3 regions of the Paenibacillus sp. J22P51 genome follow, and region 2 is predicted to be linked to each of the others. Evidence: riboswitches for the same ligand, from Rfam matches in the RefSeq annotation. Region 2 holds a riboswitch; each other region holds the start of a gene.
The links. Region 2 has a riboswitch for thiamine pyrophosphate ahead of thiC (phosphomethylpyrimidine synthase ThiC). Riboswitches for the same ligand answer to the same signal wherever they lie in the genome.
Positions count from the first base shown of each region.

Region 1: another riboswitch for thiamine pyrophosphate. It lies ahead of AC58QC_RS19685 (ECF transporter S component); the one in region 2 lies ahead of thiC (phosphomethylpyrimidine synthase ThiC).
Region 3: another riboswitch for thiamine pyrophosphate. It lies ahead of AC58QC_RS21115 (thiamine phosphate synthase); the one in region 2 lies ahead of thiC (phosphomethylpyrimidine synthase ThiC).

Region 1 covers NZ_JCAUAZ010000009.1:114,441-117,719, reverse strand. Annotated here, with positions in the region: gene AC58QC_RS19690 (methyl-accepting chemotaxis protein) at 1-958, shown strand, start outside; TPP riboswitch at 1,031-1,141, shown strand; gene AC58QC_RS19685 (ECF transporter S component) at 1,280-1,876, shown strand; gene AC58QC_RS19680 (ABC transporter ATP-binding protein) at 1,881-3,279, shown strand, end outside.
Region 2 covers NZ_JCAUAZ010000001.1:1,143,143-1,146,421, forward strand. Annotated here, with positions in the region: gene AC58QC_RS04530 (Gfo/Idh/MocA family protein) at 1-750, opposite strand, end outside; gene AC58QC_RS04535 (helix-turn-helix domain-containing protein) at 777-905, opposite strand; gene AC58QC_RS04540 (AbrB/MazE/SpoVT family DNA-binding domain-containing protein) at 1,450-1,686, shown strand; TPP riboswitch at 1,815-1,924, shown strand; gene thiC (phosphomethylpyrimidine synthase ThiC) at 2,018-3,279, shown strand, end outside.
Region 3 covers NZ_JCAUAZ010000010.1:194,388-197,666, forward strand. Annotated here, with positions in the region: gene hflK (FtsH protease activity modulator HflK) at 1-1,006, opposite strand, end outside; TPP riboswitch at 1,135-1,233, shown strand; gene AC58QC_RS21115 (thiamine phosphate synthase) at 1,379-1,999, shown strand; gene thiO (glycine oxidase ThiO) at 2,000-3,223, shown strand; gene thiS (sulfur carrier protein ThiS) at 3,207-3,279, shown strand, end outside.

The DNA of each region.
Region 1 (3,279 bases), on a different contig from region 2:
CGCGAAAGAATCTGAGCTATCACGGACCAAAACAGACGAAGTGCTATCAGGCGTGCGTACGACGACAGAAGTGCTGGGTACATCAAGTGGAAACTTACAAGAGAACGCCGCTGTGACAGGTAGAATTACTGAGGAAGTGGTTGCTGCTTTTCAGGAAATTACCATCGGTATTGAATCACAAGCATCTAGTATTAACGATATTACTTCAGCCATTCAGCATGTGAATGAGACGGTTGAACAGACCACTGCGGCATCGAATACAATGAGCAGCAGATCTCGGGATACGGCGCGAATGACGAATGAAGGCAAGACCCAGATGAAAGATTTGTCGCTCAAAATCAATGATATTACCGTTATCGTCACCGAGACCTCCAACATCATGAATGAAGTGAACGAAGAGAACGTGAAAATTGGGAACATTGTTTCCACCATTGCCGAGATCGCGAATCAGACGAATTTATTGTCGTTGAATGCTTCCATTGAGGCTGCGCGTGCAGGCGAGCACGGGAAAGGCTTCTCCGTTGTGGCTAACGAAATTCGAAAGCTGGCGCAAAATGCACACATCGCCTCGACCGATATTTCGGAAATCCTAGGCTCGATTCAGGCTAAAGTCGTGACAGCCGTTGAGAAGGTTGCCGTTGGGATTACAGCCGTAGAATCAGGTAAGAAATCGACAGATAGCGTAAGCCAATTGTTCGAGGTCATCAACACGAATACAGCGGAAGTCATGGAGCAAGCAGAGCATCTGCAGCGCATGAATCAACAATTGCAAGTTTCCTCACAGCGTGTCGCAGAAGAGATGACGTCCGTTGCAGCGATCACAGAGGAGTCGGCAGCTTCCGTTCAGGAGGTACTGGCAAGCGCTGAAGTACAGCAGCATCGCGTACAGGATATTGTGGACAGCATCCGTCAATTGAGCGGGTTAACGCAGGATCTGAAGCATCTGATCGAAAAGTAAGCGTTGCGCGAAATCCTTTTGGGAAAAAAAGGATTGCCAAAAGGTGGCTAATCCGCTACAGTTAAGCCAAATGAATAGCAACACGGGTGCTTGATGAAGTCAGGCTGAGATAGTGGCCCTATGCCACTGACCGTTAATCTGATCTGGATAATGCCAGCGTAGAGACCTTATGTGCTTTTTATGCACGAATGTTCAAGCCTGCCGTTAATCCGGTGGGCTTTTTTTGTCCCTTAGGGGGCGAAAGGGACCATGTATCCAAGGTTGGCGTGTTCGCCTATCTCATTGACAAATATGGATTTGGGAAAAGGAGTCGAGTAGAAGATGGCGCAAAAGGAAGCAAGTAAACAAGGGTTAAAGCTGACCGATATTTTGATCACAATTGTCATATCGGCGGTATTCGGTGTGATTTATCGGATTTGGGGACCGTTGTATGATCTGATGAAACCGCTAGGAATACATGCGGAGCAGTTAAGCTACGGGATGTGGTTCATGGCCGCAACCTTCGCTTTCCTCGTCATTCGTAAGCCTGGGGTTGCCCTGTTGGCAGAAGTGGCGGCAGCAACGATTGAGGCGTTGTATGGCGGCCATTGGGGAGTGGCGACGCTCGTGTTTGGTTTGCTTCAAGGGCTTGGTGCGGAGCTGATATTTGCTGCTTTCCGCTATCGTCGCACGAATGTAGGGGTAACGATACTCGCAGCATTTGCATCGGCCATTATGTCCATTTTTGTGGATACGTACTATGGGTATATCGATCAGCTTACTTTCTGGAATTACATATTGTTTGTTAGCCTGCGTCTACTGGGCAGCGCCTTGATTGCTGGGGTGTTCGCGTATTATTTAACGAGCGCATTGTCTCGCACAGGTGTGCTGAATCTGATTCGTCCGGTGTCCAAAAAAGATTACGACGTGCTGGGGTAACAAGATGAGTGAGGGAATGAGCGTTACCAACCTAAGGTTAAAATATCCTGGCGATGACGCCCCCCTGATTTTTCAGGGGGTTTCCTTTTCCGTCGAGCCCGGTGAAAAGGTGCTGCTTCTGGGACCTAGCGGCTGCGGGAAATCGACCCTGCTTCAAGTACTGAGTGGAATCGTACCCGACATGATCGAGCTGCCGCTCAAGGCGGATGAGATTCGCAGACCTAGCCGGTGGGGCTATGTGTTTCAGGACCCAGATACGCAGTTCTGTATGCCCTATATCGACGAAGAGATCGCGTTCGTGTTGGAAAATCAGGAAGTGCCGCGGGAAGAGATGCCTATGTGCATTCGGTACTATTTGGACTTGGTCGGGCTTCAGGTGCCTAATGCTCACACGCTGATAAGCACACTGTCTCAAGGGATGAAGCAACGCCTAGCGATTGCTAGCGTACTGGCGCTTGAGCCAGAGGTACTCTTTCTCGACGAGCCCACGGCGCTGCTGGATGAAGAGGGCACGAAGCAGGTATGGGACACGATTCGGACAATTAGCGGGGACAAAACCCTCCTCATCGTAGAGCACAAAATTAGCGGCATGCTGGATCTGCTCGATCGGTTGATCATCCTGACACCCGAGGGTAGGGTTTTAGCGGATGGATCGCCACGTGCTATGTTCGAGATGTACAAAGCACAAATGAGGGAATATGGCATTTGGTATCCCGAGGTGTGGGAGGATTATGCCAAGGAGCAAGGGACTAGAGCTGTTGAGGGAGAGCTGGAACAGGGGATCAATCAAGAGAAAGCGAGAGTGAAACATCAGGGAGCTGCTGACGAGAACTTACTAGCGTCTTTGAGGGTAGACGACCCAAGGAAAGCGCCAGAAAGCGCTCAGTCCATTGAGCCCGTTATGGTTTTTCAAGATTTCGTGGGGCTTCGCGGCGGGCAGACCAGGACCTCTGTGGATAACTTTAGCGTATATCCAGGAGACTGGATCACCGTTGTCGGTGCCAACGGTGCAGGCAAAAGCTCGCTGCTCCTAGCGATCATGCGGCTCATTCCGACCCGCGGAAGTTGTGTGATCGCGGGTGTGAAGGGCAACAAAGTCGAGCAGCTTGCGGAGCAAGTCGGCTTTGTGTTTCAGAACCCGGAGTTCCAGTTCGTCACGAACTCCGTAGAGGAGGAGCTGGCCTATGGCTTGCCAGAGGGTCAGCCGAGGAACGGACAGTGGGCAGCGGCCGAGCTGCTGCTCCGGGAGTACGACCTGCTCGCGCTGCGCGAGCGGCACCCTTTCCAGCTCTCGATGGGCCAGAAGCGTAGGCTCAGTGTGGCCTCCGCGATGGTTCGCGGGCCACGAATCCTGCTGCTGGATGAGCCCACCTTCGGGCTCGATGCGCGCGGCACGCTGCGCA
Region 2 (3,279 bases):
TCCGTTCGTCCCTTGAATGTTAAACTGTTCATGTGGAAAGGCGGAACTGGATGAAATCTCCAAATCTATTGTAGGTCTGCCTCGTCCGCGCAGAAGCAGCTTCACGTAATCCTCTGCATCACCGAAGGTATTCGTTCTGTCCATGATACAAGTGACCTCTGGGTGCTCATCTATCCCAAACAGCTGCAGCGCCTGATCGAGCGGATGAGGTCCGGTGTTCATCAGGCTTCCACCATTATTGCTCTGCAGTGTTTGCCAATCCCAGCGGCGTGCAAAGCCGTTTAGACTGAAATCAACCTGTACGATGCGTCCAAGCACGCCGGATTCGATGACTTTACGAAGCTGTACGAAGGCTGGCTGGTAACGGGACTGCTGGAAAACCGCCAAAATGCTGCCGGTGCGCTCGGATGCCTCGATCAGCTGGTCCACCTCCTCGGGTGACTTGGCCAGTGGTTTCTCGCACAAGACATGCAGTCCGCGATTTAGCAGCTCCAGCGAAATCGGAAAATGCTGATGACTCGGGGAGGCATTGACGATCAGATCCAGCTCCTCATTAGCCACCATATCCTCCCAGGACGCGTATGCATGGCAGCCGTATTCTTTCGTCGCAAGCTCCTGACGCTCCGGTATAGAGTCGGCAACCGCCATAATCCGGTAATGCTCCGGAAGCTGTACGAGCAAATTACCGTGGATATCGCGCCCGCTGCGGCCTTGCCCAATAATACCTACCTTCACAATTTTCTTAGTCATCGCAACTACCTCTTTCTTTCATGGATTCAGGGTGTATGTCCAAATGTTTTCTTATATTCAGTAGGCGTGATGCCTGTTCGTTTTTTGAAGGTTCGGATGAAATGGCTGAGATGATGAAACCCGACCTGAAAGCCAATCTGGGTAATCGTATGCATATTGCGCTGAATGAGCTATGCAAGGGCTGCTTCAGCGTGTGACTGGAGTAGCGGTTGAAAATAGGACATTCCCTTCTCCATGTTCATACGATTACCACCTGTCCGAAGCCATATTTCATTCAAGCATATGCCAATTGGCGGAATAGAACAACCCTTGTGTGAAGGCGTGTAAAGTGTCCCCCCCAGAGCAGGCGGATAATCTGACTAACCGTTTCCGCGTGTAATGGAAGCTGGTTGAAGTCGCAGCCCGCATACCCATTGATCTGTAGATCAACCAAGCCTGGGGCGGCAATCGGCAATTCCCCCTGCGAGTGACTCAGCAAACTGCTTCACTTCAGCAATCCGTCCACCATTGACGGTAATTGCCACAGGCTACATTTTTTTCGCTTTCAGCAGGGTGAAAGACATGGGTTCCTCCTCTAAAAGAGATTCAGTAAATAAAAGGAATTTGAGTGCAAATGTGGAATAGAAGTATATACAGAAATAGAGGCTCAGTGACTTGGTGATGAAGGTAATTCGTTAATGACGAAGAGGGGGCTAACGTGTGAAATCAACGGGAATTGTAAGGAAAGTAGACGAGCTGGGGCGGATTGTTCTGCCAATTGAGCTGCGACGGACACTCCATATTGAGATCGGTGACGCCATCGAGGTTTATGTGGATCCTGAACGTATTACGCTTAAGAAATATATGCCTGCTTGTGTGTTCTGTGGTAATTTTGAGGATATGACCTATTTCAAAGGGAAGCTCATTTGCGGCAATTGTATTGATGGGATTGTTTAGCAGTTCTCGTAAGCAAGGCACACAGTCAACAGTAAGCCCCTTCAGGGATGTTCCATGATCCTGATGGGCTTTTTTTCACAAAATAACCATTGCAAAATTTGGGAATTAGTTGTAGATTTTATATCTAAGTGCATAGTCACGGGAGCTTGGTGAGACCAGGCTGAGAGGATAGTTATAACTATCGACCGTTAAACCTGATCTGGATAATGCCAGCGGAGGAACACAAGATCTCTTTGTATACCAGGAGACCGCCTCTATTAATATAGATGCGGTCTCTTTTTCGCTGCATGAATCCTCCGCTTGATCAAAATCAACTAATAGGAGGAATAAAATGGAAATGGAAACAAGTAAAGAAAACGTCGCTTCATCAACATCCTCTTTTCCGGGAAGTAAAAAAGTTTATGTCGAGGGCTCACGAAAGGACATTAGGGTCCCTATGCGTGAAATCACTTTGAATCCTACCACTGGAGCCTATGGTGAACAGGAAAACGCTCCTTTTCGTGTTTACGACACGAGTGGCGCATATACAGATGAGGAGATCCAAACCGATATTCGTGAAGGTATTGGGCCTAATCGTTTAAATTGGATTGTAGAACGCGGCGATGTTGAAACATATGAAGGAAGAACGATTAAACCGGAAGATAACGGATATTCCAAGGGCGAGTACGTTACTGAGGTTTTTCCAGGCTTACATCGTCACCCTATGCGAGCGAAAAAAGGTCGTAATGTAACCCAGATGCATTATGCACGTCAAGGTATCATCACGTCCGAAATGGAATATATCGCGATTCGCGAAAATGTATCTCCGGAATTTGTGAGAGACGAAGTCGCTCGTGGTAGAGCGATTATCCCCGCAAATATTAATCACCCTGAGAGTGAGCCTATGATTATTGGACGTAACTTTCTCGTGAAGATCAATGCGAATATAGGAAACTCTGCTGTATCGTCCTCCATTGAAGAAGAAGTGGAAAAAATGAGATGGGCTACTCGCTGGGGCGCTGATAATATTATGGATCTCTCTACGGGTAAAAACATTCATACCACCCGGGAATGGATTATTCGTAATTCCCCTGTTCCTATTGGTACCGTACCTATTTATCAAGCACTAGAGAAAGTGAATGGAAAAGCAGAAGATTTAACATGGGAAGTATACCGTGACACACTAATTGAACAAGCGGAGCAAGGTGTAGATTACTTTACGATTCACGCAGGTGTTCTACTGCGTTATGTTCCTCTTACTGCCAAGAGGATAACAGGTATTGTTTCACGCGGTGGATCCATTATGGCAGCCTGGTGTCTCGCTCACCACCAGGAAAACTTTCTGTATACACACTTTGAAGAAATTTGTGACATCATGAAAACCTACGATGTATCCTTTTCACTAGGCGACGGTTTACGCCCGGGGTCCATTGCAGATGCTAATGATGAAGCCCAATTTGCAGAGCTAGAAACTTTAGGTGAACTAACCAAAATCGCGTGGGAGCATGACGTACAAGTCATGGTAGAAGGCCCTGGTCACGTGCCAATGCACTTAATCAAAGAAAACATGGATAAACAACTTGACATTTGTAACGAAGCTCCTTTTTACACCTT
Region 3 (3,279 bases), on a different contig from region 2:
TCGCAGTTCCTCCTTGCGTCTGGCCGGTTGCAGCAGCAGGTGTGCGCAGCAGCTCATTAATTGGTAAATATTTGACCGTTTCGCCAGTGCTGTCACTGATGAAAATTTTGGCATTCGGCAATATTTTCTCTAACGTCTCGATGATAAGCCTGCTTTCCGTAACCGATTTATTATTGGCATACTCCGCATAAAGGGCGTTAAACTTCGCAACATCCCCCTGCGCATTCAAAATACGTGATTTCTTCTGTGCCTCGGCATTCTCAATAAGTGCTTGAGCGTTGCCTCGCTCCCTAGGAAGGATATCATTTTCGTATTTGGTCGCGACGTTAATCTTCGTGTTTTTCTCTTCGCGTGCGTTGGTGACATCTTTAAAAGCATTTTGCACATCGCCCGCTGGCGGCTCGATATCTTGGAACTTCAAATCGACAATATGGATGCCTGTTTGATATTTGGTCTGCATCTCGATCAGCCGTTCTTTAACCTTGCCTTGGACCTCTGTTTTTCCTTCTGTAATGGCAAAGTCGAGCGCCGTAGCGCCGATAACTGAACGAATCGCTGCACTTGCGGAGTTGCGAAGGAACTGTTCGGCATTATCAATGTTGTACAAGTAGTTACGCATGTCACTGATATTCCACTCCACAACGGCATCAGCGGATAAAATATTTTCATCCCCCGTAATCATCATCGCTTCTTCTTCGACGGGTGTGATTTTACCATTGGCTTCACGGAAGCCGATTTGGATACGCTGTGTCTTTTTGGCAGGCAGTACAATCACCTGTTGGATCGGGAATGGGAGTTTGAAGTGAAGCCCAGCTTCCTTCTCCGTCGTATATTTGCCTAATGTCAAAATGGCCGCCTTCTCATGCTCCTGCACCGTATAGAAGGTGGACTTACCAAAAATGAGGACGAGAACGATAATAAGGCCGATTATGATTTTGGTCACCAAGCCTGGCGGGAGCGAGGTTGGTCTTCGTCGATCGGGTTCTGGCAGTACAAATGGTTCCATTGAAAACACCCCTTTAATATAAGATTTACTGATATGCTATACGGGGAGTTTTGGAAATGGTTTCAATAGGAAAATTGTTATTTCCAAGACTTGGCTGTCATGCTATGATATTTAGTAATTGAATACGAATGAATCCCTAGGGGCGCCGAGAGGCTGAGACAGTGTAGACTGAACCCTTTGAACCTGATCTGGTTTATGCCAGCGGAGGAAAGTGGAACGAGCTTTGGAGCCGATTTAATAGTTGTATATGATGAGGCAGCCTACAACCACTTTCTTGAGGAAAGTGGTTTTTTTGTGTTTAAAGGCGATGTCAGGATGGTTTGTTTGCTTATGAGCACAAGTGATGGTTGGTGGAGAGGAAGTGGGTCGTAGGTGTCGGAGAAAGAGCTGCATGTCATATCGGACGGGAAGCTTACGTGGTCTGAACTGGCGAAAATTGCGGTTCAGATTTACCCGTATGTCACGGCGATTCATATTCGTGAGAAAACGAAATCCTTGGATGAGATTTTCATCGGAGTGCAGTACTTATTAGAGCAGGGGGTTCCTGCCAAAAGTCTGTACGTCAACGGGTTTCCTTCCATCGCTCTAGCTTTACAGACAGGGGGGCTTCAGCTTCCAGGCACGACGCCATCGCTTGTTATTCAGGATGAGTTGTGCAAGGGGATTCAGCGTATCGGAATTTCTGTGCATCATGCGGATGAAGCGAAATGGCGTGAAAAAGAGGGAGCCGACTATGTCATGTTCGGTCATATCTTTGCGACAAATTCGAAGCGGGGAGCGCCGCCTAGAGGCTTAGAGCAATTACGCAAACTGGTTAATCACATTAACATTCCTGTGATTGCGATTGGCGGGATGACGCCTGCGAGAGTAAGGTCTGTTCTGGATACAGGAGCCTCTGGCATCGCAGTCATGAGCGGAATATGGGAAGCGGCTGATCCTCTCGGAGCCGCACAGGCCTATCACGATGAGCTTAGGCAGATAGAGGTGAGTTAAATGTCAGCAGATAGATCAGATGTTATCATCGTTGGCGGTGGTGTTATCGGTACATCCATTGCGTATTACTTGGCAAAAAGTGGGCGGTCCGTCACGCTGCTTGAGCGGGGCCAACTCGGCACAGAAGCCTCGGCAGCTGCAGCGGGCATGCTCGGCGCGCAGTCCGAGATGGAAGACACGGGCGCTCTGTTCCAGTGGGCGCGCCAAAGCCGTGCCATGTTCCCCCAGCTAAGCGGGGAACTCCGAGAACTCACGGGCATCGACATCGGTCTCGTCCGTGAGGGGCTGCTGAACGTCGCGCTCAGCGACGTTCAAGAGCAAGAGCTGCGCGCGCGAGAGAAGCTCCAGCGCGCCGTGGGCGAGAAGGCCCAGTGGCTCAGCGCAGCTGAAGCCACGGCGATAGAGCCCGCGCTGAGCGGTGCGACGCGCGGAGCCCTGTACCTGCCCGAGGATGGGCAGGTGGATGCTCCGCTGCTTGCGGCGGCATTCGCGCAGGCTGCGCAAGTGCTTGGGGCGAACGTGCAACCGTTCGCCGGGGTGCAAGGGCTGCTGACCGCGCAGGAGCGCGTCATCGGCGTGCTGACGGCCGCCGGTCCGCTCTACAGCGACCATGTCGTCGTCGCCGCAGGCACGTGGAGCGGTCAGCTGCTTGGGAGCATCGGCATAGATCTGCCGATGTATCCCGTGAAAGGCGAGTGCTTCTCCGTTAGGACGCCGAAGCCTTTATTGAAGAAAACCCTGTTCACACCAGGGTGCTATATCGTTCCGAAAGCCGGCGGACGGCTGGTGGTCGGCGCGACGGTCGTGCCGAACAGCTATGACCGCAAGGTGTCGCTCTCGGGCTTAGCCGAGCTGATGGAACGCGCGAGGGGGCTGATGCCCGCACTCGGCGACGCAGAGTGGGAGAAGGCTTGGTCGGGGCTGCGCCCGCAGACAGCCGACGGACTGCCTTACATCGGCAAGGTGCCGACGGTGGAGGGGTTGTATACAGCGTGCGGTCATTACCGTAACGGGATTTTGCTGAGCCCGATCACCGGGAAGGTGATGGCTGATTGGATTGTGGGCGGAGACGGCGCAAGTGAACAAGGGATACAATCGTTAGCCCCTTGGCAGGATGCCTTCAGCCCTGATTTTTCCCCAGAGACCACGCGAGTGAGTCATCAGGTTGAGGACGTATTTTCAGCCACAGGAAAGGAATTGATAAGATTTGAAACTGCACATTAATGGTCAACAAGTAGACGTGCCCGATACGATTCGGACCGTTGTGGAGCTGCTGGCAC